Regions from separate parts of the Streptomyces sp. NPDC001858 genome, predicted to be linked through region 3. Evidence: predicted binding sites of a transcription regulator. Region 3 holds the regulator's gene; each other region holds the start of a gene.
What was found. Region 3 encodes HrcA, which represses chaperone genes, less so after heat shock. Its sites were predicted from a motif close to TTNGCACTCNGNNNNNCNGAGTGCNAA; they were not measured.

Region 1 (3,224 bases), on a different contig from region 3:
CAACGACAAGGTCGTCTTCCTCACCATCGACGACGGCGCCGAGAAGGACCCCGCGTTCCTGCGCATGATGAGCGAGCTGAAGATCCCGTACACCGCGTTCCTCAGCGACTACCTGGTCAACGACGACTACGGCTACTTCAAGAAGATGCAGGACCTGGGCGTGGGCCTGAACAACCACACCCTGCGCCACCCCTACCTGCCCGCCCTCTCCTACGCCCGCCAGAAGCGCGAGATCTGCGGCATGCAGGACGTGATCGAGAAGCGCTTCGGCAAACGCCCCGCCCTCTTCCGGCCGCCGTTCGGCAACTACGACCAGGACAGCCTGCGCGCCGCGAAGACCTGCGGCGTGCGCTATGCCCCGCTCTGGGCGGAGGAGGTCTTCGTCGACCACTGGGAGTACCGCGAGTGGGACCAGGACCTTCACCCCGGCGATATCGTCCTGAGCCACTTCCGTGGCCGCGAGGACTGGAAGGGCACCATGCCCGACATGGTCCGCCGCTTCCTGGACAAGGTCACGGACAAGGGGTACGCGGTGGCCCGGCTGGAGGACTACCTGTGAGGACGCGGCGGGGTCCGACGACCGTACTGCTGATCCTGACGACGACCGTCCTGGCGACCCTGACCGGCTGCGCCCAGTCCGTCGACCCCATCGAACGACTGGGCAAGAAGGCCGCCGCCCGGGTGCACCCGACCGGCCCGGCCGAGCCCGCCCCCTACCGCCGCTGGGGCCTGACAGCCCCCCTGGCTCCCGCCCCGAAGGACCCCTCCGGTTCGCTGGCGGGCAGCCCCCACGCGGCCCTCCCCCCGGTCGTCGACCGCATCCCGACCACCGACAAGGTCGTCTTCCTCACCTACGACGACGGCGCGGAACGCGACCCCCGCTTCATCGACATGGTCCGCGAGCTGCGCCTGCCCGTGAGCATGTTCCTCACGGACAGCGTCGTGGGCCCGGGCTACGCCCACTTCGCCCGGCTGCAGTCGGTCGGCGCGAACATCCAGAACCACACCCTGGACCACCCGGCCCTGCGCGGCCTGCCCTACGCCGGCCAGCGCGCCGAGATCTGCGGCCAGCAGGACAAACTCCGCTCCCGCTTCGGCCTGCGCCCCCGCCTCTTCCGCCCGCCGTACGGCGCGTACGACGCCACCACCCGACGCGCCGCCGCCGACTGCGGCATCACGGCGATCGTCCTGTGGCGCGTCTCGATGGGCCCCGCCGACCTCACCTACACCCACGGCCCCCACCACCTCCACCCCGGCGACATCATCGCCGTGGCCCCCGACGAGGCCCCGGGCCCAGGCCTGAGAGAACGCACCACCCGCCTCCTACGCCAGGCACAGGCCCAGGGCCTGACGGTGGCAAGGCTGGAGGACTACGTCTGAGAGCCCTTTCCAGCGCGGGGCGGGCGTCTGTTTTTCAGCCCGTCCGGCGTTTGAGGACAAGGCCCCTTCAGGGCCGAAATCCTGCCGACGCGCCGCAGGCATTGGCACTCCGCTTGACCGAGTGCTAACCGCGGTCATAGTCTCGCTTCTGGCACTCCCCACTGGAGAGTGCCAATAGCGACGGGCAGGTCCGGCACCCGCGACGACGGATCCACCTGGTCGCCACCTCAGACAGTTAGCCCCGTGAGATCTCCGAAGGGGGAGGTCGGATCGTGACGACCACCAGCTCCAAGGTTGCCATCAAGCCGCTCGAGGACCGCATTGTGGTCCAGCCGCTCGACGCCGAGCAGACCACCGCCTCTGGCCTGGTCATCCCGGACACCGCGAAGGAGAAGCCCCAGGAGGGCGCCGTCCTCGCCGTTGGTCCGGGTCGCTTCGAGAACGGCGAGCGCCTGCCGCTCGACGTCAAGGTCGGCGACGTCGTCCTGTACAGCAAGTACGGCGGCACCGAGGTGAAGTACAACGGCGAGGAGTACCTCGTCCTCTCGGCTCGCGACGTGCTCGCGATCATCGAGAAGTAATTCACCCAGTTTTGCAGTGAACTGCGCTCCTGGCCCCCGCGAGTTGTGATGCCGGGTGCTGGGGGCGCAGTTCGTTTCACCCACGTTTTCCGAGAGGGCTGAACCGCTCCCATGGCGAAGATCCTGAAGTTCGACGAGGACGCCCGTCGCGCCCTCGAGCGCGGCGTCAACAAGCTTGCCGACACGGTCAAGGTGACGATCGGCCCCAAGGGCCGCAACGTCGTCATCGACAAGAAGTTCGGCGCTCCCACCATCACCAACGACGGTGTCACGATCGCCCGCGAGGTCGAGCTCGACGACCCGTACGAGAACCTCGGCGCCCAGCTGGTGAAGGAGGTGGCGACCAAGACCAACGACATCGCGGGCGACGGCACCACCACCGCCACCGTGCTCGCCCAGGCGCTGGTCCGCGAGGGCCTGAAGAACGTCGCCGCGGGCGCCTCCCCGGCCTCCCTGAAGAAGGGCATCGACGCGGCGGTCAAGGCCGTCTCCGACGAGCTGCTCGCCTCGGCCCGCCCGATCGAGGAGAAGTCCGACATCGCCGCGGTCGCCGCGCTGTCCGCCCAGGACCAGCAGGTCGGCGAGCTCATCGCCGAGGCGATGGACAAGGTCGGCAAGGACGGCGTCATCACCGTCGAGGAGTCCAACACCTTCGGTCTGGAGCTGGACTTCACCGAGGGCATGGCGTTCGACAAGGGCTACCTGTCGCCGTACTTCGTGACGGACCAGGAGCGCATGGAGGCTGTGCTCGAGGACCCCTACATCCTCATCAACCAGAGCAAGATCTCCTCGATCTCCGACCTGCTGCCGCTGCTGGAGAAGGTCATCCAGACCAACTCCTCGCGCCCGCTGCTGATCATCGCCGAGGACCTCGAGGGCGAGGCCCTGTCGACCCTGGTCGTGAACAAGATCCGCGGCACCTTCAACGCGGTCGCCGTCAAGGCCCCCGGCTTCGGTGACCGTCGCAAGGCGATGCTCCAGGACCTGGCGGTCCTGACCGGCGCCACCGTCATCTCCGAAGAGGTCGGCCTCAAGCTCGACCAGGTCGGCATCGACGTGCTCGGCTCCGCCCGCCGCGTCACCGTCACCAAGGACGACACCACGGTCGTCGACGGCGCCGGCGACTCCTCCGAGGTCACCGGCCGCGTCGCGCAGATCAAGGCCGAGATCGAGAACACCGACTCCGACTGGGACCGCGAGAAGCTCCAGGAGCGCCTCGCGAAGCTGGCCGGCGGCGTGTGCGTGATCAAGGTCGGCGCCGCC
Region 2 (3,224 bases), on a different contig from region 3:
ATCGAAACCCCAGCCCAGAACTGGGGCCGCCGCCTGTCCCGCCCCGCAGCGCCCTCACAGGCCCCACAGGCCCCACGAAACCAGCCCGACAGGCCCCGAACCCGCGACACCGAGGAATTCAAGGAGTACGTGGAGTAAAACGCCCGAGGGCGGTACCCCTGTGGGAACAGGGGTACCGCCCTCGGTGGAAAGCCGAGCCTTGGAGCGGGCTCAGAAGTCCATGTCACCGCCCGGCATGCCGCCGCCGGCCGGCGCGGACGCCTTCTCCGGCTTGTCGGCGATGACGGCCTCGGTGGTGAGGAACAGCGCGGCGATGGAGGCCGCGTTCTGCAGCGCGGAACGCGTCACCTTCGCCGGGTCGATGATGCCCTCGGCGATCATGTCGACGTACTCGCCGGTCGCAGCGTTCAGGCCGTGACCGACCTGGAGGTTGCGGACCTTCTCCACGACGACGCCACCCTCGAGACCGCCGTTGATGGCGATCTGCTTGAGCGGGGCCTCCAGGGCGAGCCGCACGGCGTTGGCGCCGGTCGCCTCGTCACCCTCGAGCTCCAGCTTCTCGAAGACGGCGGAGGCCTGGATGAGCGCCACGCCACCACCGGCGACGATGCCCTCCTCGACGGCGGCCTTCGCGTTGCGGACGGCGTCCTCGATGCGGTGCTTGCGCTCCTTGAGCTCCACCTCGGTGGCGGCGCCGGCCTTGATGACCGCGACACCGCCGGCGAGCTTCGCCAGGCGCTCCTGCAGCTTCTCGCGGTCGTAGTCCGAGTCGCTGTTCTCGATCTCGGCGCGGATCTGGTTGACCCGGCCGGCGACCTGGTCCGAGGAGCCGGAGCCGTCGACGATGGTCGTCTCGTCCTTGGTGATGACGACCTTGCGGGCCTTGCCCAGCAGGTCCAGGGAGGTGTTCTCGAGCTTGAGACCGACCTCCTCGGAGATGACCTCGCCACCGGTGAGGATGGCGATGTCGTTCAGCATCGCCTTGCGGCGGTCGCCGAAGCCCGGGGCCTTGACCGCGACGGACTTGAAGGTGCCGCGGATCTTGTTGACGACCAGGGTCGACAGGGCCTCGCCCTCGACGTCCTCGGCGATGATCAGCAGCGGCTTGCCCGACTGCATGACCTTCTCCAGGAGCGGGAGCAGGTCCTTGACGTTCGCGATCTTGGAGTTCGCGATCAGGATGTACGGGTCGTCGAGGACGGCCTCCATACGCTCCATGTCGGTGGCGAAGTACGCCGAGATGTAGCCCTTGTCGAAGCGCATGCCCTCGGTGAGTTCCAGCTCCAGACCGAAGGTCTGGGACTCCTCGACGGTGATGACGCCTTCCTTGCCGACCTTGTCCATCGCCTCGGCGATGAGCTCGCCGATCTGGGTGTCGGCGGCGGAGATGGAGGCCGTGGAAGCGATCTGCTCCTTGGTCTCGACATCCTTGGCCTGCTCGAGCAGGGCACCGGAGACGGCCTCGACGGCCTTCTCGATACCGCGCTTCAGAGCCATCGGGTTGGCGCCGGCGGCCACGTTGCGCAGACCCTCGCGCACCAGGGCCTGGGCCAGGACGGTCGCGGTCGTCGTGCCGTCACCGGCTACGTCGTCCGTCTTCTTCGCGACTTCCTTGACCAGCTCGGCGCCGATCTTCTCGTACGGGTCCTCGAGCTCGATCTCCTTGGCGATGGAGACACCATCGTTGGTGATCGTGGGGGCGCCCCACTTCTTCTCGAGGACGACGTTGCGGCCCTTGGGGCCGAGCGTCACCTTCACGGCGTCCGCGAGCTGGTTCATGCCGCGCTCGAGGCCGCGCCGTGCCTCCTCGTCGAACGCGATGATCTTGGCCATGTGAAGTGGTCCTCCCGGACTGGGGTGGATTGCTCCGGACCGCGCTGGCGCCCGCGACGGACGGCTCGCCGGCCCCGTGGTTCCTTGCCCCACCTGGCCTGCGGGCCTCACCGACCCGGTCCTCGTTGTCACTCTCACCTTCAGAGTGCTAACGCCAATGATTAGCACTCGGCATGCGAGAGTGCAAGGTGCGCCCGCGAAGCGGGCTCGTTGGGGGGTGGCGGTCGGGCGACGGGTGGGCGCAAGCGACTCGGGAGGATCCGCAGGTGAACAACGGTGCGAGCGGAGGGGCGCCAGAGGCTCCGGGCGCTTCGCAGGCGCACCAGACGCACCGAAGGGCTCGTACCCCCCAGGAGGTACAAGCCCTTCGGACGTGACGTACAGAAGAACGACGCTGTCAGTCGGCGCGCGCTTCAGCCGGTCGCGAGACGGACCATGTCCGCCTGCGGCCCCTTCTGACCCTGCGAGATCTCGAAATCGACCCGCTGACCCTCTTCCAGGGTGCGGTAGCCGTCCATCTGAATCGCGCTGTAGTGGACGAAAACATCCGCACCACCGTCGACCGCGATGAAGCCGTACCCCTTCTCCGCGTTGAACCATTTGACGGTGCCCTGAGCCATGCCTAACTCCCCTATTACTGGCCCTTGCACAGATCCACACTTCGCGGATCCGGGTCAGACCTCACCCCCCAACGATTGGGGGCGTGCGCCGGAACGCGTCGACCGCGGCTGAATGTATCTGTCCAACTGCCCTCTGCAACAGGTCACTTGGACGAGAATTCTGGACGCAAAGGATCGGGAATGTGGCGAGAATTCGCCTGAATTCGGGGCAAGTCGGGCCCCACAAAGGCCACAAAAGCCGCGAAAGGTATGCACACTTTGGCTGCTTCTTATCGGGCGTGGGGCAGAAATCAAAGGCTCCGGATCCGTTGATCCGGACCGGGTTCCCCAACTGTACCGCGCTCAACCACACTGAATTGCCCCCTCCGCTTCTATCGCGGAGAGGGCAATTCGATGAACGCTCGGTAATCACTGTTACCGACGGTTACTACCGATGGGTACTACCGGCGGGTACAGCGACCTCTCAGCCGCCCGCGACCGCCGGAATGATCGAGACGCCGGCGCCGTCCGGGGTCGGCGTCTCCAGACCCTGCTCGAAGCGGACGTCGTCGTCGTTGACGTACACGTTGACGAACCGGCGCAGCTTGCCCTGATCGTCGAGAACGCGGGCGGCGATGCCGGTGTGGTGCTGCTCCAGGTCGGCGATGACCTCGCCGAGGGTCGCCCCCTCGGCCTTCACCTCGGCCGAACCGCCGGTGTAGGTGCGCAGGATGGTGGGGATGCGGACGGTGACGCTCATGACTTTCGACCTCCGGTCAGGTGACGCGCCCC
Region 3 (3,224 bases):
GTACAGCGCGTCCTCGCCGCCGAGGTCCAGGAGCCGGTCGAGGGCGGCGGGCCAGCGGGAGGGGACGGCGTCCGGGCCCGCCTGCGGTTCGCCGGACTCCTCGACCAGGTCGCCGCAGAAGACCACCTCCGGCGAACCGGGCCCGGCGGGGACCAGGATCGCCAGGTCGTGGGCGGTGTGGCCCGGTCCCACGTTCGCCAGCAGCACCTGGCGGCCGTCGCCCAGGTCCAGGGTCCACTCGCCGCAGACCAGGTGGCGGGGCCGGACGAGCGTGTCCACGGCCTCCGTCGCCGCGGTCTCGTCGAGGCCGTGGCGCACCGCGTCCGCCCGCAGCTCCTCGGCGGACACGGTGTCCACGCCCACCGCCCCGAAGACCTCCGCCCCCGCGAACGCGGCCGCGCCGAGGACATGGTCGAAGTGGGGATGGGTGAGCGCGAGATGGGTCACACGGGCGCCGGTCAGCTCCTCGGCCTGCGCCCGCAGCCGGGCCCCCTCCGCGAGGCTCGACCCCGCGTCTACCATCAGCGCCGCGCCCGCCCCGACGACCAGCCCGGCCGTGCAGTCCCAGCCCGGCAGCCGGCACCGTCCGACCCCGGTCGCGACCCGCTCCCACCCGAGCTCTTCCCAAGTCACCGTCATACCGCGACGCTAGCCTCATATCGTCCCCGCCCCGACCGATCGCCGACCGATCGCCGTCTGCCGACCTTGCCCCGGGTGCACCCCACGGCCGTACACTGGGCCGGGGAACGCTGGCACTCGGAAGTGAAGAGTGCCAGGGGCGGTGTCAGGGCAGGCGCCCAGGGGACTGGGGACGACTTCTGGAGGTGTGCGCGGTTGCTGAGTGAACGCAGGCTCCAGGTGCTGCGCGCCATCGTCCAGGACTACGTCGGCACCGAGGAACCGGTCGGTTCCAAGGCGCTCACCGAGCGGCACAACCTCGGCGTGTCCCCGGCGACGGTCCGCAACGACATGGCCGCCCTGGAGGACGAGGGGTTCATCGCCCAGCCGCACACCAGCGCCGGGCGGATCCCCACGGACAAGGGCTACCGGCTGTTCGTCGACAAGCTGGCCGGCGTCAAGCCGATGACCGGTCCGGAGCGCCGGGCCATCCAGAACTTCCTCGACGGCGCCGTCGACCTCGACGACGTGGTGGCCCGCACCGTGCGGCTGCTCGCGCAGCTCACCCGGCAGGTCGCCGTCGTGCAGTACCCGTCGCTGACCCGCTCGACCGTGCGGCACGTGGAGCTTCTCTCGCTCGCGCCCGCGCGCCTGATGCTCGTGCTGATCACGGACACCGGGCGGGTCGAGCAGCGGCTCGTGGACTGCCCGGCGCCCTTCGGGGAGACGTCTCTGGCGGATCTACGCGCGCGGCTCAACAGCCGGGTCGCGGGCCGCCGCTTCGCGGACGTGCCGCAGCTGGTCGAGGACCTGCCGGAAGCCTTCGAGGCGGAGGACCGCGGCACGGTCGCGACGGTGCTCTCCACCCTGCTGGAGACGCTCGTCGAGGAGAACGAGGAGCGGTTGATGATCGGCGGAACCGCCAATCTCACCCGCTTCGGACATGACTTTCCCCTCACTATCCGGCCCGTCCTGGAGGCCTTGGAGGAGCAGGTCGTGCTCCTCAAGCTCCTTGGCGAGGCGGGCGATTCGGGCATGACCGTACGCATCGGTCACGAGAACGCCTATGAGGGACTCAACTCCACTTCGGTGGTGTCGGTCGGTTACGGTTCGGGCGGCGAGGCAGTCGCCAAACTCGGCGTGGTCGGACCGACCCGCATGGATTACCCGGGAACGATGGGAGCGGTACGAGCGGTGGCACGGTACGTCGGACAGATCCTGGCGGAGTCGTAAGTGGCCACGGACTACTACGCCGTTCTCGGCGTGCGCCGCGATGCGTCGCAGGAAGAGATCAAGAAGGCCTTCCGGCGGCTCGCACGCGAGCTGCACCCGGATGTCAATCCGGATCCGAAGACCCAGGAGCGGTTCAAGGAGATCAACGCCGCTTACGAGGTGTTGTCGGATCCGCAGAAGAAGCAGGTCTACGACCTCGGCGGCGACCCGCTGTCCCAGGCGGGCGGCGGCGCGGCGGGCGGCTTCGGGGCCGGTGGCTTCGGCAACTTCTCGGACATCATGGACGCGTTCTTCGGGACGGCGTCGCAGCGCGGGCCGCGCTCGCGCACCCGGCGCGGCCAGGACGCGATGATCCGGCTGGAGGTCGACCTCGAGGAGGCCGCCTTCGGCACGACGAAGGACATCCAGGTCGACACGGCGATCGTCTGTGCCACCTGCAGCGGTGAGGGCGCGGCGCCGGGCACGACCGCCCAGACGTGTGACATGTGCCGCGGTCGCGGTGAGGTGTCGCAGGTGACGCGGTCCTTCCTGGGCCAGGTCATGACCTCGCGGCCGTGTCCGCAGTGCCAGGGCTTCGGAACCGTGGTCCCCACGCCGTGCCCGGAGTGCGCCGGTGACGGCCGCGTCCGCTCCCGTCGCACGCTCACGGTGAAGATCCCGGCCGGTGTCGACAACGGCACCCGGATCCAGCTGGCGGGCGAGGGCGAGGTCGGCCCCGGCGGCGGTCCCGCCGGCGACCTGTACGTGGAGATCCACGAGCTGCCGCACGCGATGTTCCAGCGCCGCGGCGACGACCTGCACTGCACGGTCACCCTCCCCATGACGGCGGCCTCGCTCGGCACCAAGGTGCCGCTGGAGACGCTGGACGGCCTGGAGGAGGTCGACATCCGGCCCGGCACCCAGTCCGGCCAGTCGATCCCGCTGCACGGCCGGGGCGTCACGCATCTGCGGGGCGGCGGGCGCGGCGACCTCATCGTGCACGTCGAGGTGCAGACGCCGACCAAGCTCGATCCCGAGCAGGAGCGGCTGCTGCGCGAGTTCGCGAAGCTGCGCGGCGAGGAGCGGCCGACCGGTCAGTTCCAGCCCGGTCAGCAGGGCCTGTTCTCGCGGCTGAAGGACGCCTTCAACGGGCGCTGAGCCCACGGAACGGCACCCGAAAGACCCCCGAAAGGCAGCCGAAAGGCACCGAAAGGGCAGTCGAACGGGCAGTCGAAAGGTACGGGCCACCGGCACGTGTGCCGGTGGCCTATGCCGCTGGACGGCCGGATTCGGACTTGTTCAAAGGACGTGACAACATGCCGTCATGTCCTCCGCACTGACCGATCTCTTCCCACATCCGATCGTGCAGGCCCCGATGGCGGGCGGTGTCTCCG

Region 1: the regulator HrcA is predicted to act here: its motif matches at 1,482-1,508, upstream of groES (co-chaperone GroES).
Region 2: the regulator HrcA is predicted to act here: its motif matches at 1,995-2,021, upstream of groL (chaperonin GroEL).

Annotation. Positions count from the first base shown of each region.
Region 1 covers NZ_JBSFEV010000001.1:313,009-316,232, forward strand. Annotated here, with positions in the region: gene ACWCPF_RS01640 (polysaccharide deacetylase family protein) at 1-559, shown strand, start outside; gene ACWCPF_RS01645 (polysaccharide deacetylase family protein) at 682-1,380, shown strand; gene groES (co-chaperone GroES) at 1,653-1,961, shown strand; gene groL (chaperonin GroEL) at 2,073-3,224, shown strand, end outside.
Region 2 covers NZ_JBSFEV010000004.1:63,031-66,254, reverse strand. Annotated here, with positions in the region: gene ACWCPF_RS07005 (acyltransferase family protein) at 1-138, shown strand, start outside; gene groL (chaperonin GroEL) at 211-1,833, opposite strand; gene ACWCPF_RS06995 (cold-shock protein) at 2,247-2,453, opposite strand; gene ACWCPF_RS06990 (MoaD/ThiS family protein) at 2,917-3,192, opposite strand.
Region 3 covers NZ_JBSFEV010000003.1:80,061-83,284, forward strand. Annotated here, with positions in the region: gene ACWCPF_RS04970 (MBL fold metallo-hydrolase) at 1-639, opposite strand, end outside; gene hrcA (heat-inducible transcriptional repressor HrcA) at 835-1,851, shown strand; gene dnaJ (molecular chaperone DnaJ) at 1,852-2,988, shown strand; gene ACWCPF_RS04985 (nitronate monooxygenase) at 3,155-3,224, shown strand, end outside.